DNA from 3 places in the Bradyrhizobium sp. USDA 326 genome. Region 2 is predicted to be linked to each of the others. Evidence: predicted binding sites of a transcription regulator. Region 2 holds the regulator's gene; each other region holds the start of a gene.
The links. The regulator PhoB, encoded in region 2, activates phosphate uptake and scavenging genes when phosphate is short. The targets are predictions, from matches to a motif close to TGTCATNNANCTGTCAT.
Positions count from the first base shown of each region.

Region 1 (7,444 bases), 4.0 Mb from region 2:
GCGCCGCTCGTTGCGGTTGATCTCGGCGTCAGCCACCACGCCGATCTCTGGCTCACCTATCACAGGGAGTTTCGCACCTCCGAGCGTCACAAGATCGTGGTCGACTGGCTGAAGAAGATCTTCGATGCCAGGACCTATCCCTGCTTCCGCGACGAGTTCATCCATCCGAATGCGCTGGTGCCGATGATGACGGCCGTGCGCGAGGGGTTTGGATTGGCGGGCTATGTCGCGGCAACGCCGACGTGAGCATGATCTTGTCGGAAAACCGCTACGCACTTTTCCGGATCATGCTCGCGCTCACCATTTGTATTCGAAGCCGACCGTACCCTGGTGCAACGTGAGCTCCTTGCGGAACTTGCCGTCGTAATTGACGTAAAGCCGTGCCACGTTGGTCAGGCTGAGCGAAGCCGAGGCACCGGCATCCGCGCCGTAACGGCTCTCGCCGATGCCGGGCACCACGATGCTGTGGGTGCCCAGGCTGACCTGAATGGATCCCAGGTCCTGGTGGACATTGTCGACGAACTTGCCGTAGGCGGAGAGGTCCAGAATCTTCTGGTCGAAGATGAAGTAGCGGCCGATCTCGGCGCCGATCATCACGCGTGCGCGGGAGAGCGCCGTCGAACCGACGTTGAGCGGGTCGAGCCCGCCGGATTCCTGGAACGCGGCACTGGTGGCGCGCACATATTCCAGCGCGCCCTTGGGCACGATGCGCATCTGGTCCTTGGTCCAGTAGTAGCTGATCTCGGTCAGCGCACCGTCGACCGCGGCGTGATAGCCGGAGGTCGCAAGGCCAAGACCGGTGTCGCGGCTGGAATGGACCTTGCCGAAACCGTGCACCAACGCAAAGGCCCAGGTCCAAGGGCCCTTGTCCACCGAGCCGTTGAAGCCGAGCTGAGTGAGATCGAGCGTTGCGGACTGCAGCGCGAGCGGCATGTCGATGTCGGTGTGGCTCTGGTCGATGGAGAAGCCGATATTGACACCGGGCGCGAGCCGCGCGCCGAGACCGGCGACGCCGCCAAACGTCCTGCGCTTGTCGCCGACGAAGTCACCCTGCGCGTCGGTCCGGACTGAGATGCCGTAGCCTTCGAACCAGGTACGGTAGCGCGGATCTTCCACGCTCGCGGAGGCACCGCTGCCTCCGGGATTGGTCCGGAACAATCGGTTGAGACCATTGGCGGCCTGGTTGCCCAGCCGCTCCAGAAATCCCGAGCCGAAATTGAGCATGCTGTTGCCGGCCGACTGATCGTAATTGATCGCCGTCGGCAGCGGGATCGGCGTCGGCGACGGTGTGGGCGTCGGGGTCGGAGTGGGTGTCGGGCTTTGCGCGAGGACGGATGTCGCGGCCGACATCGTTACGACCAGCGCAAGCGCCATATCTGCCAAGGCCTTGGCTGCAAAGGTGTTGGCGACCGCAGCGATCCGGCGGACGCGGTCCAGCCCGATCGTCTGCCGTGTCCCGGACGGCTGCGAGGTGCAGCGCATGGCGACTAATCCCGAAGCAAATGTGGCGGCCAGCAAAAATGCAACACGAGCGGCTCGCGCTATGTGGCGATTTGTGCCGAACTGCAACGAAGGGTCAACCGGTTGGCCCGCTGCCGCTAAGGCTATTGCCCTCGATTGTGGTTCCGCGGCCACAGGTCGCAAATAGCAGATGATGGCACCGATCGCGGTCTTGAAATTCGCGCTTTGCTTGCTAACGCGCGCTTTTCATGTTGCAATATCGGACACAATCGGAATTGGCCGCTCTGCTGTGCGTTTCGCGACATTGAGACTCAAGACTCGAACAGACTTCCGGAAGCCCGTTTGTGGCGTGGCACGCGAAAAGCGGCCGCGTCTTTTTTGTATCTAGTGGAGGAGACTAACGATGCCGCAAAAGGGCACCGTCAAATGGTTCAACCCGACCAAGGGCTATGGGTTCATCAAGCCGAATGGCAGCGACAAGGACGTGTTCGTCCATATCTCCGCCGTCGAGCGTGCCGGACTCTCCACCCTCAACGAAAACCAGGTGGTTGAATTCGACCTCGTGGAGAACCGCGGCAAAACATCTGCGGAGAACCTCAAGGTCTCCTGATGTCTCTCGAGCCTGACAAGCGAGAGATCATGACGTTGCCCCCGGCTCTGCCGGGGGATTTTGTTTGGAGCGAGCGCATGGCTCAGCAATCCGGATATTGCTTGGTCGCCAATAACACTAAATGGCGCGAGCTGCGCGAGGCCGTGCTCGATCTTGCCTCGTCCGATCAACCTCGATTTCGCTGCAAAAACCTGGAAACCGGAGGCCCGAGCCAGTGGGACGGCGAGTGGTTCTATCACTGGACGAGCAGCGGATCGGCTTGGATGGAATGCGCTGAACTATCCACCGAGACTACGCAGCAACGCGAACTTGTCCGCGCAATCCTGAAACGCATCCGCTTTGCGGGAGAGGAAACGGCCGCGGGTTTCCGCGTCTACGGATATGTGCGCAATGGCGAGACAGCAGGTTACATCGAGTAAGCCTGGGGAGCCCGGCTCAGCTCACCACCGGCGCAATCAGAAAATTCTCCGACGCCGCGCTTCCGTCCGTCCTGCAGACATCACCTTCGATCCGGACCTTGCCGGTCGCGAGCAGCCGCAGCGCTTCGGGATAGATGCGGTGCTCGATCTCGAGGATGCGTTCCGACAGCGTATCCGCGGTGTCGTGGTCGCTGACGGGCACCGCGCCCTGCATCACGATCGGGCCGGCATCGGTCTCGGGGATCACGAAATGCACGGTGGCGCCCGACAGCTTGACGCCGGCGCGCAGGGCCTGGCCGTGCGGATCGAGGCCGGGGAAGGACGGCAGCAGCGAGGGATGGATGTTGAGCATCCGCCCGTACCAGGCCCTGGTGAATTCCGCCGTGAACAGGCGCATGAAGCCGCCGAGACAGATCAGCTCGATGCTGTGCCGGTCGAGCGCTGCCTGCAGCACCTTCTCGAAGCCGGCGCGGTCCTTGCCGAACGGCTTGCTCTCGATCACCTCGGTCTTCACGCCGCTCGCCCTCGCCCTTTCGAGTCCGAGCGCATCGGGCTTGTTCGAGACGACGAGCGAGATCTCCGCCGGGAAATCCGGCGTGCTGGCTGCCCTGATCAGCGCGGCCATGTTGGAGCCGCGCCCGGAGATCAGGATGGCAACGCGGCGCTTCATCACAGCGCCAGATCGAGGTGGCCGTTATAGACGACGCGATGCTCGCCCTCGGCCGGGATCACGGTGCCGAGCTGCGCCACGGTCTCGCCGGCGTCGGTGAAGACCTCGACGACCTCATCGACCTTGTCGGGCTCGACGATCGCGATCATGCCGATGCCGCAATTGAAGGTGCGCAGCATTTCCAGCTCGGCGATGCTGGCCTGCGCGGCCAGCCATTTGAACACCGGCAGGACCGGCAGGCGCGCGAGGTCAATGCCGACGCCGAGATGCTTCGGCAGCACGCGCGGGATGTTGTCGGTGAAACCGCCGCCGGTGATGTGGGCGAGCCCCTTCACCGCGCCGGTTTCGCGGATCGCACGCAGGCAGGATTTGACGTAGAGCCGCGTCGGCGTCAGCAGCGCGCCGCCGAGCGTCATCACGGGCGCGAACGGCGCCTGTGCCCCGAAGCCGAGGCCGGATTGTTCCACGATCTTGCGCACCAGCGAGAAGCCGTTGGAATGCACGCCTGATGAAGCAAGACCGATCACGGCGTCGCCAGCGGCGATGTCCTTGCGCGGCAGCAGCGTACCGCGCTCGGCGGCGCCGACGGCAAAGCCGCCCAGGTCATAATCGCCGTCCTTGTAGAGGCCGGGCATCTCGGCGGTCTCGCCGCCGATCAGGGCGCAGCCGGATTCGCGGCATCCCTCCGCAACGCCCGCGACGATCGCGGCGGCGGCCTCGGGATCGAGCTTGCCGCAGGCGAAATAATCCAGGAAAAACAGCGGCTCGGCGCCCTGCACCACGAGGTCGTTGACGCTCATGGCAACGAGGTCGATGCCGATGCCGCCATGCAGCCCGGTCTCGATCGCGATCTTGACCTTGGTGCCGACACCGTCGGTCGCGGCCACGAGGACGGGGTCCTTGAAACCGGCCGCCTTGAGGTCGAACAGGCCGCCGAAGCCGCCGATCTCGGCGTCGGCGCCCGGCCGTGCGGTGGCGCGCACCATCGGCTTGATCAGGTCGACGAGGCGGTTGCCCGCGTCGATATCGACGCCTGAATCGGCGTAGGTGAGGCCGTTTTTGCGGTCGGTCATGCCCGATTTCCAGTGGGTTTGCGGCTGGTTACGTCGAATTCCGGGGACACGCAATGGCTCGCATGGCGCCCCGCCCTATACTATGTAGATATCAACCGGTTCAGCCTCCCGAGGGGGTCGGATTCGAGGTCAGGCCGGGTGCCGGGAAGCGCTTTCGTGAGTATTCCGAACATCATTACCCTGGGCCGCATCATGCTGGTCCCGATCATCGTCTGGGCCATCGTGTCGAGCCAGATGGAGGTGGCATTCGCCGTCTTCTTGATTGCCGGCGTCAGCGATGCCGTGGACGGCTTCTTGGCCAAGCGCTTCAATATGACCAGCGAGCTCGGCGCCCTGCTCGATCCTCTCGCGGACAAGGCGCTGCTGGTCTCGATCTACATGGCGCTCGGCATCTGGGGTGCGATCCCGCGCTGGATCGTGATCCTGGTGGTCTCGCGCGACATCATGATCGTCGCCGCCGTGATCGTATCCTGGCTGTTCGACCGGCCCGTCGAGATGAAGCCGTCGAAGGTGTCCAAGCTCAATACCGTGGCACAGGTGGCGTTCGCGGCGCTGGTGCTGGCGGCGCTTGCCTTCGGCTTCAAGCCGGGACCTTATGATATCATCCTGATGGGCCTCGTCACGATCTTCACGCTCTCCTCCGTGTCGCTCTATCTCGTCGAGTGGCTGCGGCACATGAGCACGATCGAGGCCAAATGAGCCGGGATGCGGCCCCGCAAAAGGCCAAGTCTCGCAAGATCAAGTCTCGCAAGATCAAGTCGAACCTCTTCAAACGGGCCGGCGCGCCGGCATGGAGCAAAGCAAGCGTGGCAGGCCGCGTCCACCCCCGACAATTGGCGTTCTCACTGCCGCATGCGGAGAGCCTCAGCCGGGACAACTTCCTCGAAGGCCCCGCCAATGCGGCCGGTCTCGGCCTGATCGACAGCTGGCCGGAATGGCCGAACCGGATCATGTGGCTGGCCGGCCCCGAAGGAAGCGGCAAGAGCCATCTCGCCGCGATCTGGGCCGAGGAAGCCGGCGCCCGCTCGACCACGGCCAATTCACTGACCGCGGCAGCCGTTCCGGGTGCGCTCGCTACCGGCGCGCTGGTGGTCGAAGATCTCAAGGCCAGGGATTTTGACGAGCGCGCCCTCTTTCACCTGATGAACCTCGCCCGCGAGGACGGCGCCTACGTCCTCCTCACCGGACGCGAGACGCCGGCTTCGCTGGAGGTCGAGCTTCGCGACCTGCGCTCGCGGCTGCGGGCTGTTCCGGTGGTCGCGCTGCTGCCGCCCGACGACCAGCTCTTCCGCGGCCTCATCGTCAAATTCTGCGCCGACCGCCAGCTCACCGTGGACGAGAGCGTGGTCGGCTACCTCGCCACCCGCCTGGAGCGCTCTTCGGCCGCCGCCCGGCATGCCGTGGAGCTACTCGACAGCGAAGCCCTGCGGCTCGGCCGTCCCGTCACCCGGGCGCTGGCCGCCGAGCTGCTCCGGGACGCCTGATCGGCCCGCGCCTGAAGCCCGCTTGACCCGGCGGAGCGCCGGAACATCAATGTCATCGAAACGTCATCGGTGTAACACATGCTCCCCGGGGTTTTGCGCATAAGTCGCAAAGTGAGGCGAGACAGGATGGACCGACTTCTGATGGACTCTGCGCAAGCCATTGAAACCAAAGAAAAAGCCCCGGAAGCCGAGGGCCTGCCGGCGATCGCATCCAGCCCCGAACGGTTCATCAACCGCGAGCTGTCCTGGCTGCATTTCAACCGCCGCGTCCTGGAGGAATCGGTCAATCCCAGCCACCCTGTGCTGGAGCGGGTGCGGTTCCTGTCGATTTCGGCGAATAACCTCGACGAGTTCTTCATGGTCCGCGTCGCCGGCATCAAGGCCCAGGTGCGCGAGGGCATTGCCGAGCGCAGCCCCGATGGCCTGACGCCGTCGGAACAGCTCGCACTGATCAACCGCACCGTCTCCCAGCTCGCCTCGGACCAGCAGGCGATCTGGCGCGACCTGCGCAGCACGCTGGCCGAGGTCGGCATCGTGCTGGTCGACGGCAAGGACGTCACCAAGGCGGAACGGACCTGGATCGAGGACTATTTCCTCAACAACGTCTTCCCGCTGCTGACGCCGCTGGCGATCGATCCGGCCCACCCCTTCCCGTTCATTCCGAGTCTCGGCTTCACCGTCGCGCTCCAGCTCACGCGCGCCGCCGACGGCAAGCAGATGAACGCGCTGATCCGCATGCCCGGCAAGATCGACCGCTTCATCCGCCTGCCCGCCGAAGGCACGGTGCGCCTGATCTCGCTGGAGCAGGCGACCGCCCTGTTCATCAACCGCCTGTTCCCCGGCTACAATCTGCACGGTCAGGGCTCCTTCCGGATCATCCGCGACTCCGAGCTCGAAATCGAGGAAGAGGCGGAGGACCTCGTCCGCCTGTTCGAGACAGCGCTGAAGCGCCGCCGGCGCGGATCCGTGATCCGGCTTGAGATCGACGCCAAGATGCCGGAGGAGCTGCGCAGTTTCGTGCAGCATGCGCTATCGGCGGCCGACGACGAGGTGTTCCTAGTCGACGGCGTGCTCGCCATGAACGAACTCTCGCAGCTCACGCGGCTCGACCGCCCTGACCTCGAATTCACCCCTTACGTTCCGCGCCACCCCGAGCGCGTGCGCGAGCATGGCGGCGACATCTTCGCCGCGATCCGGCAGAAGGACCTCATCGTCCATCACCCCTATGAATCCTTCGACGTGGTGGTGCAGTTCCTCCAGCAGGCCGCGCGCGACCCTGATGTCGTCGCGATCAAGCAGACGCTCTACCGCACCTCCAACAACTCGCCGATCGTGCGCGCGCTCGCGGAAGCGGCGGAAGCCGGCAAATCCGTCACGGCGTTGATCGAGCTGAAGGCGCGCTTCGACGAAGAAGCCAACATCCGCTGGGCGCGCGATCTCGAACGCGCCGGCGTGCAGGTCGTCTACGGCTTCCTCGAATTGAAGACTCACGCAAAACTTTCGATGGTGGTGCGCCGCGAGGGTGGCAGCCTCACGACTTACGTCCATACCGGCACCGGCAACTATCACCCGGTCACCGCGCGCATCTACACCGATCTCTCTTATTTCACCTCCGATCCGACCATCGGCCGCGATGCCGCGCGCGTGTTCAATTTCATCACCGGCTATGCCGCGCCCAGCGACCTCGAGAAGATGGCGGTGTCGCCGCTGACGCTACGCAAGCGCAT
Region 1 is NZ_JBMGQA010000001.1:6,128,300-6,135,743, reverse strand. It holds gene ABIG06_RS28745 (LysR family transcriptional regulator) at 1-246, shown strand, start outside; gene ABIG06_RS28740 (autotransporter outer membrane beta-barrel domain-containing protein) at 298-1,482, opposite strand; gene ABIG06_RS28735 (cold-shock protein) at 1,865-2,071, shown strand; gene ABIG06_RS28730 (DUF6678 family protein) at 2,149-2,490, shown strand; gene purN (phosphoribosylglycinamide formyltransferase) at 2,507-3,160, opposite strand; gene purM (phosphoribosylformylglycinamidine cyclo-ligase) at 3,160-4,233, opposite strand; gene ABIG06_RS28715 (CDP-alcohol phosphatidyltransferase family protein) at 4,390-4,932, shown strand; gene ABIG06_RS28710 (DnaA ATPase domain-containing protein) at 5,040-5,717, shown strand; gene ABIG06_RS28705 (RNA degradosome polyphosphate kinase) at 5,859-7,444, shown strand, end outside.
Region 1: the regulator PhoB is predicted to act here: its motif matches at 5,768-5,784, upstream of ABIG06_RS28705 (RNA degradosome polyphosphate kinase).

Region 2 (7,444 bases):
GCAAGATCACCAAGTGGGACGATGCCGCGATCAAGAAGCTCAATCCGAACGTGAAGCTGCCGTCGGAAGCCATCACCGTGGTCCGCCGCTCGGACGGTTCCGGCACCACCTTCAACTTCACCAACTACCTCTCCAAGGTCAGCGCGGACTGGAAGAGCAAGGTCGGTGAGGGTACCGCGGTCGAGTGGCCGGTCGGCGTCGGCGCCAAGGGCAACGAGGGTGTGTCGGGCAACATCGGCCAGACCAAGAACTCGATCGGCTATGTCGAGTACGCCTATGCCAAGCAGAACAAGCTGACCTACGCCGGCCTCGTCAACAAGGCGGGCAAGACGGTGCAGCCGACCGTGGAGGCGTTCCAGGCGGCCGCCTCCAACGCCGACTGGGCCAAGGCTCCGGGCTACTACGTCATCCTGACCGATCAGCCCGGTGACAAGTCCTGGCCGATCACCGCGGCGACTTTCATCCTCATGCACAAGTCTGCCACCGACAAGGCGGCCTCGCAGGAAGCCATCAAGTTCTTCCGCTGGGCCTTCAAGAACGGCGGCAAGATGGCAGAGGAGCTCGATTACATCCCGATGCCCGACAGCGTCGTCCAGCAGATCGAGAAGACCTGGGCTGCCGAGATCAAGAGCTGAGCGCTCTCCTCTCATGTCCCGGACGCGGTGCAGCATGAAATGCTGCACCGATGAGCCGGGACCCACAAGAACCAGGCCCCGGATAGGCCAGCGCATCCGGGGCACAGAACCAAAACAAGCGTATACATAAACGGGTACAGGGGATCGGCGTGGCAGAGATGGCCGTTCAGAGCGATGCAATCGACGACGCCGGACCGTATGATCGCGCCAAGGCCTTGAGCGCGTTCAAGCTCGGCGACGTCACTTTCTACTGGATCACGCGGCTTTCCGCGATCTCGGTGCTGCTGATCCTCGGCGGCATCATCATTTCGCTGATCGTCGGCGCGTTCCCGGCGATCAAGGAATACGGCCTGTCGTTCCTGTGGACGCAGCGCTGGGCTCCTTCCGCCGATCCGCCCGTGCTCGGCGCGCTCGGGCCGATGTACGGCACGCTCGTCACTTCGTTCATCGCGATGCTGATCGCCATTCCCGTGGGACTCGGGATTGCGATCTTCCTCACCGAGCTCTGTCCGCAATGGCTGCGCCGCCCGATCGGCATGGCGGTCGAGCTGCTCGCCGGCATTCCCTCGATCATCTACGGCATGTGGGGCTTCTTCGTGCTGGCCCCGTTCCTGGCCAACACCTTCCAGCCCTTCATGATCCGGGTGTTCGAGGGCGTGCCCGTGCTCGGCGCAATCTTCGCAGGTCCCCCGTCCTATCTCAGCCTGTTCAATGCCGCGCTGATCCTCGCCATCATGGTGCTGCCCTTCATCACCTCGATCTCGGTCGACGTGTTCAAGACGGTGCCGCCGGTGCTGAAGGAAGCCGCCTACGGTGTCGGCTGCACCACGTGGGAGGTCGTGCGCAGCGTGGTGATCCCCTACACCCGCGTCGGCATCATCGGCGGCGTCATGCTGGCGCTGGGCCGCGCGCTCGGCGAGACCATGGCGGTGACCTTCATCATCGGCAATTCGTTCCGCATCTCTTCATCGATTTTCGCCCCGGGCACCACGATCTCGGCGGCGATCGCATCCGAGTTCGCCGAGAGCGACGGTCTGCACCAGTCCGGCCTGATTCTGCTCGGCCTGCTCCTGTTCGTGCTGACGTTCTTCGTGCTCGCAGCCGCGCGGCTGATGCTGATGCGCCTGGAAACAAAGGCGGGGAAGTGAAGCCATGAACCCGATCTATTTACGCCGCCGCCGCTGGGACATCGTCATCCGCGGGCTCTGCATCGCCGCCGCCGCCTTCGGCGTCACCTGGCTCGCGCTGATCCTGATCACGCTGCTCTACAACGGTCTGGCCGGGCTCAACCTTCAGGTCTTCACCGCAGACACGCCGCCGCCCGGATCGACCGAGGGCGGCCTGCGCAACGCCATCGTCGGCTCGCTGATCATGACCGTGATCGGCGTCGGCATTGGCGCGCCGCTCGGCCTGTTCGCCGGCACCTATCTCGCCGAGTACGGCCGCAACGACAAGCTGACCTCGGTGATCCGCTTCATCAACGACATCCTCTTGTCGGCGCCCTCGATCATCATCGGCCTCTTCATCTACGGCGCGGTCGTGGTGCCGATGCGAGGCTTCTCGGCCATCGCCGGCGCGCTGGCGCTCGCCGTGATCGTGATCCCGGTCGTGGTGCGCACCACGGAGGACATGCTGCTGCTGGTGCCGAACCCGCTGCGTGAAGCCGCCAGCGCACTCGGCCTGCCGCGCTCGCTGGTGATCAAGCGTATCGCCTACCGTGCGGCGCGCTCCGGCCTCATCACCGGTGTGCTGCTCGCCACTGCCCGCGTCGCCGGCGAGACCGCGCCGCTGCTGTTCACCGCGCTGTCCAACCAGTTCTTCAGCCTCGGCCTGGACAAGACCATGGCCAACCTGCCGGTGACCATCAACAACTTCGTGCAGAGCCCCTACGCCTACTGGAAGCAACTCGCCTGGAGCGGGGCGCTGCTGATCACCCTGACTGTGCTTGCCCTGAACATTGGCGCCCGCATCCTTGGTGCCGAGAGGACCGCAAAATGAGTGAAATGTCTGTTTCCGTAAGCGCGCCGACCGTTCATCCCGGCTCGCAGCCGCTGGCCGAGGCGCCTGCCAAGGTCACCGCGCGCAACCTCAACTTCTACTATGGTGAGCACCATGCGCTGAAGAACATCAATCTGGCGCTCGGCACCAATCGCGTCACGGCCTTCATCGGCCCGTCCGGCTGCGGCAAGTCGACCCTGCTGCGTATCTTCAACCGGATGTACGACCTCTACCCGGGCCAGCGCGCCACCGGCCAGCTGTTGCTCGACCACACCAACATGCTCGACCCCAAGCTCGACCTCAATCTGCTGCGCGCCCGGGTCGGCATGGTGTTCCAGAAGCCGACCCCGTTCCCGATGACGATCTACGAGAACATCGCCTTCGGCATCCGCCTCTACGAGAAGATCTCGAAGTCCGAGATGGATGATCGCGTCGAAAAGGCGCTGCGCGGCGGCGCGCTGTGGAACGAGGTCAAGGACAAGCTCAACGCCTCCGGCCTGTCGCTCTCCGGCGGACAGCAGCAGCGCCTCTGCATCGCCCGCACCGTCGCGGTGCGGCCCGAGGTGATCCTGTTCGACGAGCCCTGCTCGGCACTCGATCCGATCTCGACCGCCAAGGTCGAGGAACTGATCCAGGAATTGTCGGAGAACTACACGATCGCGATCGTCACCCACAACATGCAGCAGGCGGCCCGCGTCTCCGACAAGACCGCCTTCATGTATCTCGGCGAGTTGATCGAGTTCGACGACACCAGCAAGATCTTCACGTCGCCGAGCGACCGGCGCACGCAGGATTACATCACCGGCCGGTTCGGCTGAGGAGACGGAACATGGGTTCTGAACATACCGCAAAGGCTTTCGACACCGACCTGCAGGAGCTCACCCGCCTGGTCGCCGAGATGGGCGGGATCGCCGAGCGCATGATCGTCGATTCCGTCGACGCGCTGATCCGCCGCGACGTCACGCTCGGTCAGCGCGTCGTCACCACCGACGCCGAGCTCGACATGCTGCAGAAGCGCATCGAGGAGCGCGCCGTGCTCACCATCGCCCGCCGCCAGCCGATGGCCGTTGATCTGCGCGAGATCGTCGGCGCCATGCGCGTCGCGACCGATCTCGAGCGCATCGGCGATCTCGCCAAGAACATGGGCAAGCGCGTCGCAGCGCTGGAGACGGATTTCCATCCGCTGAAACTGTTCCGCGGCCTGGAGCACATGACCGACCTCGTGCAGCAGCAGGTCAAGTCGGTGCTGGACGCCTATGCCGCGCACGATCTGCCGGCGGCGATGGCGGTGTGGAAAGGCGACGAGGAAGTCGACGCCATCTGCACCTCGCTGTTCCGCGAACTCCTGACCTACATGATGGAGGATCCGCGCAACATCTCGTTCTGCATCCATTTGATGTTCTGTGCCAAGAACATCGAGCGGATCGGTGACCACGCCACCAACATCGCCGAGACCGTGTTCTACATGATCGAAGGCCAGGCGATCACCGACAAGCGGCCGAAGGGCGACATGACGACCTTCGCCACGACGGTGCCGAATACCTAAGGAGCGACGACAACATGGGCGCACGCATCATGGTGGTTGAGGACGAGGAAGCTCTCACCGAGCTTCTCCGCTACAACCTCGAAGGCGACGGCTATGACGTCGAGACGGTGATGCGCGGCGATGACGCCGACACCCGCCTCAAGGAGCACATTCCCGATCTGATCGTGCTCGACTGGATGCTGCCGGGCCTGTCGGGCATCGAGCTATGCCGGCGGCTGCGCACCCGTCCCGAAACCAAGCAGCTGCCGATCATCATGCTCACCGCGCGCGGCGAGGAGAGCGAGCGGGTGCGGGGACTTGCGACCGGTGCCGACGATTACATCGTCAAGCCGTTCTCGGTGCCGGAGCTGCTCGCGCGCGTGAAGGGTCTGCTCAGGCGCGCCAGCCCCGAGCGGCTCGCCACCGTGCTCGCCTACGGCGACATCGAGCTCGATCGCGACAAGCGCCGCGTGGCGCGCTCGGGCCGGCCGATCGATCTCGGCCCGACCGAATATCGCCTGCTGGAGTTCTTCCTGGAGCATCCCGGCCGCGTGTTCTCGCGCGAGCAGCTGCTCGACAGCGTCTGGGGCCGCGACATCTACATCGACGAGCGCACTGTCGACGTCCACATCGGCCGCCTGCGCAAGCTGCTCAATCTCGGCCGTGAGCAGGATCCGATCCGCACCGTCCGTGGCGCCGGCTATGCGCTGGACGATCGGTTCGCGAAGGCGGAGCAGACGTAAAGCTCTGAACTAGCGAGCCGCGGCAACAATCTTGGTCGTCACCCCGGGGCGCGCGTAGCGTGAGCCCGGGATCCATAATCACAGGGCTTTGTTTGGCGAAGACTCGGAGTGACCATCTCGCGCAATCACTGCGCCCTGTGGTTATTGATCCCCCGCCTCCGCGGGGACGACACCGAGTAAGCCGAGCCGTCAGCGTGTGACGGCTGCAGTCAGCTAAATCCGCAAACTCACCGCGTGCCCGGCTTCGCCGGTGCGCGCCGCCGATCCGCTGCAGGCTGATACGCCACGCGCGAATGCTGGGCGCAGTAGGGCAGGCCCGAGAGCGCCTTGCCGCCGCAGAAGAAGAAATCCGGGCTGGAGGGATCGCCGACCGGCCAGTGGCACGTCGCCTCGTTCAATTCCAGCAGCGACAGCCGCTGGCTCATCGGCACCACGTTGTCGTAGGTGACGGGTTCGGCCTCCACCTCGACCTCGAAGGCCTGCGCCAGTGCGGTGTTGCCGCGGGCGACGGGGCGGGTCACCCGCATCATGTGCTGCGCAGGCCGGGCCTTGCGCGGCCGGGGCGCTGCCGATGAAGGGCTCTTGGCGCGGCCGGACAAGCCGAGCCGGTGCACCTTGCCGATCACGGCATTGCGGGTCACATTGCCGAGCTCCGCCGCGATCTGGCTGGCCGAAAGTCCGGCCTCCCAAAGCTTTTTCAGCTGCTCGACGCGATCATCGGACCAGGTCAAAACCGTCATTGCACCCTTTCCCTCGCTGCGCGCCTGCCATCCTGGGGCCTTCGCAGCGATTGCCTAAGCCTTGAAAAACCCGTGCCGTCAGAATCCCTTAAGGCTCGCCGGGCGCGCTCAAGACGCCCGAACGTTTACGCCGGTACATGAGGACTCTTGGGATCAGAACTGCTGCACGAGATGTCGTATCTGACAGTCCAAACGCTACAATATGGCGTGACTCCCGCGCAAGAGTCCGCCGACTCGCGTCCACATGTTCCGTGGTGAAAATCCCGCAAAATCGGCACCGCAAGACTACGGATTTAGCATTTCGCGAGGCTTTCCAGGCGGCATTGACACCCGTCTTGCCAAGCATAAGATAGCCCCACGTGCCGCCCTTAAAAGGCGGCACGTTTCGTTTTCCGGGCCGGTCAATGGTGCGTTGCGCAATGCACGCATCACACCGTCCGCAACATTCAAGTGACGTCATGACTAACAGCGCCGCGCCGCATTTGCTCCCCGTTTTCGCCAGGGCCGACCTCGGTTTCGAGCGCGGCGAAGGCTGCTGGCTGATCGCGACCAATGGGGATCGCTATCTCGATTTCACCTCGGGCGTGGCGGTGAATGCGCTCGGTCATGCCCATCCCACGTTGGTCAAGGCGTTGCAGGAGCAGGCGACGAAGCTCTGGCACATGTCGAACCTGTTCCAGAGCCCGGACGGCGAGAAGCTCGCGGCGCGTTTGTGCAACGAAAGCTTTGCCGACTTCGTGTTTTTCTGCAATTCCGGCGCCGAGGCGCTGGAAGGTGTGATCAAGCTGGTGCGCCACCACCACTTCTCCAAGGGGCGTCCCGAACGCTATCGCATGATCACCTTCGAGGGCGCCTTCCATGGCCGCACGCTGGCGACGCTGGCCGCCACCGGTTCTGCAAAATACCTCGAGGGCTTCGGCCCGCCGATGGACGGCTTCGACCAGGTGCCGCATGGCGACCTCGAAGCCGTCAAGAAGGCGATCGGCCCGCATACCGCCGGCATTCTCATCGAGCCGATCCAAGGCGAGGGTGGCGTTCGTTCTGCGCCTCCCGCCTTCCTGAAGGCGCTGCGCGAGCTCTGCGATGAGCACGGCCTATTGCTCGCCTTCGATGAGGTGCAGACTGGCATGGGCCGGACCGGTGAACTCTTTGCCTACAAGCGCACCGGCGTCGTGCCCGACGTGATGTCGCTGGCGAAGGCGCTCGGTGGCGGTTTCCCGATCGGCGCGGTGCTCGCCACCGCCGACGCTGCGCGCGGCATGGGGCCGGGCTCGCACGGTTCGACCTTCGGCGGCAATCCGCTCGCGATCTCGGCCGCGAACGCCGTTCTCGACGTCATGCTCAAACCCGGCTTCTTCGGTCACGTGCAGAAAATGTCGCTGCTGCTGAAGCAGAAGCTCGCCTCCGTGATCGACCGCCATCCCGAAGTCGTCAGCGAGGTGCGCGGCGAGGGCCTCCTGATCGGCATCAAGGCCGTGGTACCCTCGGGCGATCTCGTCGCGGCGCTGCGCGCCGAAAAATTGCTCACCGTCGGAGCCGGCGACAATGTCGTGCGCTTCCTGCCACCCTTGATCGTTACCGAGGCGGAGATCGAAGACAGCGTCGGGCGGCTCGAACGCGCCTGCACCGCAATCTCTTCCAGCCAGACCAAGCGGGCGGCAAGCTGATGAGCAAGACGCCCAACACGACTCCAAAGCACTTTTTGGACATCAACGAGCTGCCGCTGTCGGAGCTCAAGAGCATGCTCGCCGCCTCATCGGCCATGAAGGCGAAGCAGAAGGCGCACCAGCCGGTCAGGCCGCT
Region 2 is NZ_JBMGQA010000001.1:2,109,190-2,116,633, reverse strand. It holds gene pstS (phosphate ABC transporter substrate-binding protein PstS) at 1-635, shown strand, start outside; gene pstC (phosphate ABC transporter permease subunit PstC) at 794-1,783, shown strand; gene pstA (phosphate ABC transporter permease PstA) at 1,788-2,633, shown strand; gene pstB (phosphate ABC transporter ATP-binding protein PstB) at 2,630-3,451, shown strand; gene phoU (phosphate signaling complex protein PhoU) at 3,463-4,179, shown strand; gene phoB (phosphate regulon transcriptional regulator PhoB) at 4,194-4,901, shown strand; gene ABIG06_RS10145 (GcrA family cell cycle regulator) at 5,129-5,641, opposite strand; gene ABIG06_RS10140 (aspartate aminotransferase family protein) at 6,100-7,308, shown strand; gene argF (ornithine carbamoyltransferase) at 7,308-7,444, shown strand, end outside.

Region 3 (7,444 bases), 170 kb from region 2:
AGCCAGTCCGACGCGGTCTCGCGGATGCGGCCGTAGTGATTCCAGCCCACGGCCATCAGCCGCTCGCCGACATTGGCACCCGCCGAGACCGCCATGCGCAGGCCCTGCGCGGGGTCCTGGTGCACAAAACCCCAATCGGTGCGGAACAGGAAGCGCCGCTCGGCTTCACCGAGCGTCGTGAGATCACGCGTGACGCCGTCGCGCATCCGGTAGGACACATGGCCGGCGCTCGGTGCGAGCTGGCCCGACAGCATCTGCAGAAGCGTCGACTTGCCCGAGCCTGATTCGCCGACGATCGCCAGCACCTCGCCGGGATAGAGCGCGAAGGAGACGTCGCGGCAGGCGGCGATGCGGCCGAACGACTTGCTGAGAGACTGCGCGACCAGCAGCGGCTGGTCGTTTCCGAGCGTATCGAGATCAGCCAAGTCTTGATCAACCATGTGAGCCCGCCTTCTCCCTGTACGGCGCGGCGCTGAGGCTGCCGTGATGGCCGGCGGCCTGGCGGCCCTCGCAATAATCGGTGTCCGAGCAGACGAACATCCGCCCGCCCTTGTCGTCGGTGACGATCTCGTCGAGATAGGAATTTTCCGCCCCGCAGAGCGCGCAAGGCGCGTTGAACCGGTACGGCTCGAACGGGTGATCCTCGAAATCGAGCGAGACCACCTGCGTATAGGGCGGGATCGCGTAGATGCGCTTCTCGCGGCCGGCGCCGAACAATTGCAGCGCGGGGCAATTGTCCATCTTGGGATTGTCGAACTTCGGCGTCGGCGACGGATCCATCACGTAGCGCGCGTTCACCTTCACCGGATAGGCGTAGGCGGTCGCGATATGGTCGAAGCGCGCGATGTCCTCGTAGAGCTTCACATGCATCAGGCCGTACTCGGCGAGCGCGTGCATGCGCCGCGTCTCGGTCTCGCGCGGCTCGAGGAAACGCAACGGCTCGGGGATCGGCACCTGATAAACCAGCACCTGGTTTTCATTCAGCGCCGTCTCCGGGATGCGGTGACGGGTCTGGATCACCGTCGCCTCCGACGTTGCGGTCGTCGTCGCAACGCCCGCTGTCTTGGCGAAGAACTTTCGGATCGAGATCGCGTTGGTCGTGTCGTCGGAGCCCTGGTCGATCACCTTGAGCACGTCCTGGGGACCAAGGATGGCGGCGGTGACCTGCACGCCGCCGGTGCCCCAGCCATACGGCATCGGCATTTCGCGGCTGGCGAACGGCACCTGGTAGCCGGGAATGGCGATGGCTTTCAGGATCGCGCGGCGGGTCATCCGCTTGGTCTGCTCGTCGAGATAGGCGAAATTGTAGGCGGGCGCGTTCATTCCGCGGCCTCCTTCATGGCATCAGATGCATTGGCATCGGCGAACTCCTGCCGCAGCTTGCGCAGCAGGCCGAGTTCGGACTGGAAGTCGACATAATGCGGCAGCTTCAGGTGCTCGACGAAACCGGTCGCCTGGACGTTGTCCGAATGCGACATCACGAACTCCTCGTCCTGCGCGGGTGCGAGCGCCTCCTCGCCGAGCTCGCGGGCACGCAGCGCGCGATCGACCAGCGCCATCGACATGGTCTTGCGCTCGCTCTGGCCGAAGGCAAGGCCGTAGCCGCGGGTGAAGCACGGGGCTTCCGTGGCAGACCCCTTGAACTGGTTGACCATCTGGCACTCGGTCAGCTCGATCGAACCGAGCGGCACGGCGAAGCCGGCGTCTTCGGCGAAGAACTCCACCTCGACCTCGCCGAAGCGGATCTCGCCGACGAAGGGATGGTTGCGGCCGTAGCCGCGCTGGGTGGAATAGCCCATCGCGAGCAGAAAGCCCTCGTCACCGCGCGCGAGGTTTTGCAGGCGCAAATCACGGTCCGCGGGAAAATTCAGCGGCTCGCGGGTGAGATCGCCGATGCTGGCGCCGTCCTCGGCCTGCGGCGATGATTCGATCAGCCCGTCGCGACCGAGAATATCTGTCACGCGCGGGGTGGGCGCGGTGGAGGCCTCGGCCGCAGCCGGAGCCTCCGGCACGAAACCCTGGCTAAGCGATGGATCGAGCAAGCGATGCGTGTAGTCGAAGGTCGGGCCTAAGATCTGGCCGCCGGGAATGTCCTTGAAGGTCGCCGACACCCGCCGCTGCACCCGCATCGCGCCGGTGTCGACCGGCTCGCCGGCGCCGAAACGCGGCAGCGTGGCGCGGAAGGCGCGAACCAGGAAGATCGCCTCGATCAAATCGCCGCGCGCCTGCTTGATCGCGAGCGCCGCGAGCTCGCGGTCATAGAGCGAGCCTTCGCTCATGACGCGATCGACGGCAAGGCCCAGCTGCTCCGAGATCTGATCCAGCGAAATCTCCGCAACGCTCTGGTCGCCGCGCCGCTTATGCGCGAGCAGGCGATGGGCGTTCTCGATGGCGCGCTCGCCACCTTTGACTGCGACATACATGCTTTCAGCTTCCCTTGCTCACGACGCGCGTGGTGCGGGGAATCGCGACCACGGCGTCATCGGCGACCAGCACCACATCGATGCCGCGCGGAAACAGCGCTTCGTTGATCTGCAGGCGCTCGAACAGGTCGAAAGGCTTGATCGACGCTTTCAGCGTCGCGACCCCGTCGATCCCGGGGCCGCGCAGCTCGAAGCCGCCCCCGGAGGTGAGGCTGTCGATCTGGACGATCACAGTGGTCGAGCGGTCCGGATACTCGCCGGTGCCGAGCGCGAAGGACTCGAACGAAGGCAGTGCGCCACCGTCGCCGACGAGCGCGAACGAGGCGACCGACGAATCCTGCACCACCGGCGCGCCGGTGTGGAACTTGAGCCACTTCGTCACGTCCGCACTCTCCGCCATCCGCGCATCGAGCCAGAGCGGCGTGTCGTGGTCGAACAGCGTCAGCGCGATCGCGGCGGTGCCGCGCATCATCGTATCAGGCGCTCCCGCCATCGGCACGATGCGCTGGACAGAGCCCGGCCGCGCCATCGCGTCCATGACCGAGCGAAAGGTCGATTGCGCCGACAGCACCTTGTCGGCAAAACCCGGCGGCAGTTCCGCAATCGTGGTCATGATCTCAGCCCTCACCGCGCACCATGGTGTAGAAATCAACCTTCGTCGCGGCGGTCTCCGCCGCCGCCTGCTTGCGCCGAATCATAAGCTGCTCTCGCAAGGGCGCGATGACACCCCGCTCCACCGCGCCGCCGTGATCACGGGACTGCATCAGCGCATCGCACAGCGCGATCAGCCGCGCCTTGTCACCGTCACGGCCGAGCGTGTAGCCGAACCCGACCTCACCGCTCGCAAGCCGTACCGCGGCGCGCGAGACCGTGGCTTCGCCGAGATTGAACGGTGCGCCATCGCCGCCGACCCGGCCGCGCAGCATGACGAGGCCGTTCTCCGGCGTGCGCAGATCCTGATGGTCCGGGAGGGATACGTTGCGGAGGCGAGCGGCGATCTCGCCCGCCTCCGCGTGCGCCAGCACCGCCATTGCGGCCTTGCGCTGGGCTTGCTGGTTGTTGTGCTGCGTCACCTGGTCCACCGAACTTTTCTATAGAATTGCCGCATCGAAGTTGTCTATGATAATAGACAACTTCATACCGACGCGCCATGACTGTTTCGTGACAATGATGTGATTTCTGGAGTAGGTTTCCCGCGACATGAGCATGCAGGACACAGCCTCCTCGGGCGTCGCGCTATGGCGCCTCGTAGCTGACGGCATCGAGCGCGGCATCGCCGACGGCCGCTTTGCGGCCGGCGACAAGCTGCCGGGCGAGATGGAGATCGCTGAAACCTACCGCGTCAATCGCCACACCGTGCGGCGCGCGCTGGCAGCCCTTGCCGAGCGCGGCCTGGTGCGGGCCGAGCGCGGCAGCGGAACCTATGTCGAGGCGCAGAAGCTCGCTTATCCGCTGCGCTCGCGCACGCGTTTTTCCGAGATCGTCGGCGCCGGCGGCCGCGAACCGCATGGACGGCTGATCGAGGCGACCGACGATATCGCGACGCGCGAGCTCGCACGGGAGCTGGGACTGAAGACCGGCGCGCCCCTGGTGCGGATCGAAGCGATCCGCCTCGCCGACCGCACGCCGATCTGTGTATCCACGACATGGGTTTCAGCGGACCTGTTCCCGGATGCTGGCGCCGTGTTCGCGGCAACGCGCTCGATGACGAAGCTGCTGGAGCATTTTGGCGTGCGCGACTATCGCCGCGGCGCGACCCGAATCACCGCCGGCATCGTCGATGCCACCGACGCCGCACGGCTCGATCTGGCGCTGGGGCGACCGATCCTGGTGGTGGACGCCACCGACCACGATCTCACGGGCAAGCCGCTGGTGACGAAGCATTCGCGGTTTGCCGCGGAGCGGGTGGAGTTTCTGGTGGAGAACGGGTGAGATGCCTGCTCTCGCTCTCCCGTTCTCATGCAGGGCTATCGCCTATGAGTTCGTTCTTGGCAGGGACCTGAGCGAGCGCCTCGTCCTTCGGGACGACCGCTTTGCGGTCTCCTCTCCATGAAGCACCTGTCAGGCGTCGTCTGAGGTGGTTCATGGAGAGGGCCCGCCAAAGGCGGGCGTCTCGAAGGATGGCCGCAGGCAAAAGCTCTCAAATGCGATCTCCCGCGTTTCTTGCGAAGGACCTACGCCACAGCCCGCCTGCCAATGATCGCAAAGCGCAGCTTGCCCGAGATGAAATCGATGGCGGCGACTGCGACCAGGATCATCAGGATCAGGAACGAGACCTTCTGCCATTCCAGCACGCGAATCTGCTCGGCGAGCTGGAGCCCGATGCCGCCGGCGCCGACGATGCCGATGATGGTGGCCGAACGCGTGTTGGATTCGATGAAGTAGAGCACCTGGCCGGCGATCACGGGCAGCACCTGTGGCAACAGGCCGAAGCGGATCTCGTGCAGCGCGCTGCCGCCGGAGGCGCGGATGCCCTCGACCTGCTTCTGGTCGGCGCCCTCGATCGCCTCCGAGAACAGCTTGCCGAAGGCGCCGAAATCGGACACGGCGATGGCGAGCACGCCGGCGAACGGGCCGAGCCCGACCACGTTGATCCACACCAGCGCCCAGATCAGCGTATCGACGCCGCGTATCGAATCCAGGAAACGACGGACGGGAAAGCGCAGGATGTTCGACGGCACGATGTTGCGCGCCGCGAGCAGGCTGACCGGCAGCGCGAACACTGCCGCCAGCGTCGTGCCGAGCAGCGCGATCGACAGCGTCTCGCCGAGCGCCTTCAGATAGATCGGCAGCGACGAGCCGGGATCGGGCGGGATCATCATCAATGTGATCCAGCCGAGCTGGCTGAGGCCGGCGAAGAAGCGCGATGGCGAGAAGTCGAGATCGACGAGGCCGTAGATGAGGATCGCGAACGCCGCGGCGATCATCGCGGGCGTCGCGAGCCGCGACGAGGCCGGCCGGTCGAATACATCGGGATAGCGCGCACGCATCTGCGCGGCATCGGCCTCCTGCGGCTTCGTCACGTCCGCGCCTCCTTGCCGAACAGGTGGCCGCGCAGCCAGCCGGTGGCGATGTCGATGATGAATACGGCAATGATGATGGTGAGCAGGATCGCGCTGACGTCCGAATAGTAGAACTTGCGGATGGAAACGACGAGCTCCTGGCCGATGCCTCCGGCGCCGACAAAGCCCATCACGGAGGCCTCACGGACGTTGATCTCGAAACGCAGCAGCGCGTAGCTGGCATAGCCCGCCGTCACCTGCGGCACCACGGCAAATCGCATGCAGGACAGCCAGCTCGCGCCGGTCGAGCGGATGCCCTCGACCGGCTTCATGTCGGCGTTCTCGACGATCTCCGAAAACAGCTTTCCGAGCGCACCGGTGGAGTGGATCGCGATCGCCAGCACGCCCGCCATCGGACCGAGCCCGAAGGCGATGACGAAGACCAGTGCGAACACAATCCCAGGCACCGTGCGGGCGAACTCGAGCAGCCGCCGCACGACGAAGCGCAGCCAGGGCGCAGGCGAGGTATTTTCAGCCGCGAAGAAGTTCAGACAGAAGGCGAGAGTCGCGCCGATCAGCGTGCCGACGTAGGAGATCAGCAGCGTCTCGCCGAGCATCTTCAGCCATTTGCGCCAGCCCCAGAACCACTCGCCGACATCGGTCCGGACCCGCTGGCCGCTGTCGAGCGTGAGGATGCGGTCGAAATAGCTGAGGAAGTTGCCGAAATAGGTGAACAGCGTGCGCAAATTCACTTCGGCACCGATCGCGGCGAGAACCAGCGCGGCGGCAAAGATCGCTGCTCCCAATAGGAGGCGGAGCCGTCGCCGCGAAACCGCCTGGCGATAGGCGGCATTCAGCGCGGCGAGCTGCTGCTCGGGGAGGATCGAAACCGCTGTCGTCATCTGTCGAAACAGGTCCCGTCAAAGAAAGAGCCGGGTCCTACGGACCCGGCTCAGGTGCATCGTCCCGAAGACTCAGGACGCCTTCTTTTTACGCAGTGCGTCGACGAACTTGATCAGCTCGATCGTGCCATCCCAATCCTTGGTGGTGGCGGGATGAAAACCCTTCTTCTGGCCATCCTGGAGGCGGTCGAAGGCCGCCTTGTCCTTGGCCGGCGCGTCGAAGAATGCCTTCGCGATCGCCGCCTTCGCGTCTTCCGGCAGGTCGGAGTTATAGGCGTAGGGACCGTTGATGATCGGCGCCGACTTGTGGATGATGCGGAAATCGTCCTTCTTCATCGCCGAACCATCGGCGTTCTTGAGCATGCCCTTGGTGAGCATCTGCGCCAGCGTCGAATCGTCGTCGCTGGTCCACTGGTTGGCGGCGACGTCGACGGTGCCCTGCGCCAGCGCCAGCACCGCGTTCTCATGGCTGCCGGTGAAGACGACCTTGCTGAAATAGGTGTCGGCATCGTGGATGCCCATCTTGTCGAGCTCGAAGCGCGGCACGTTGTTGCCGGAGGTCGAATTCGGGTCGACGAGGCCGAGGTTCTTGCCCTTGAGGTCGTCGATCTTCTTGTAGGGACTACTCGCCTTGACGAAGAAGACCGAGTAGTAGCCGGTCGAGCCGTCGGCGTTGATGTCGTTGGCGAAGGCGTCGGTCTTGACGCCGGTCAGGCGGGCGCGGGCGAACGAGGCCGAGCCGTAGCTCGCGATGTGGATGTTGCCGGCGCGCTGGCCCTCGATCACAGCGGCGTAGTCGTTGGCGATGCGCAGCGTGACCTTCACGCCGAGCTCCTTGGAGAGATAGCTCATGAACGGCGCCCAGCGCTCGGTGACGCCCGAGGCGTTCTCGGCCGGAATGACCGCGAAGGTCAGCTCGGGATACTTGGTTCTCCAATCGTCCGCGGAAGCGGAGGCGGTGAACGCGAGCGCGGCGGCGCCGGCAAGGACTAATCTGCGAGTGATCATGATACCCTCTTCATCGGTTGGTCATCGGTTGGGTCGGTTGACGCAAGAACCTGCAACTCAAAAGATGCGCCGCGGCTCAGGCCGCAGCGGCCGTTCCGAGCGCCGGGAC
Region 3 is NZ_JBMGQA010000001.1:1,936,491-1,943,934, forward strand. It holds gene phnK (phosphonate C-P lyase system protein PhnK) at 1-440, opposite strand, end outside; gene ABIG06_RS09325 (alpha-D-ribose 1-methylphosphonate 5-phosphate C-P-lyase PhnJ) at 433-1,323, opposite strand; gene ABIG06_RS09330 (carbon-phosphorus lyase complex subunit PhnI) at 1,320-2,423, opposite strand; gene phnH (phosphonate C-P lyase system protein PhnH) at 2,428-3,036, opposite strand; gene phnG (phosphonate C-P lyase system protein PhnG) at 3,041-3,505, opposite strand; gene phnF (phosphonate metabolism transcriptional regulator PhnF) at 3,624-4,355, shown strand; gene phnE (phosphonate ABC transporter, permease protein PhnE) at 4,598-5,413, opposite strand; gene phnE (phosphonate ABC transporter, permease protein PhnE) at 5,443-6,327, opposite strand; gene phnD (phosphonate ABC transporter substrate-binding protein) at 6,400-7,335, opposite strand; gene phnC (phosphonate ABC transporter ATP-binding protein) at 7,412-7,444, opposite strand, start outside.
Region 3: the regulator PhoB is predicted to act here: its motif matches at 3,574-3,590, upstream of phnF (phosphonate metabolism transcriptional regulator PhnF).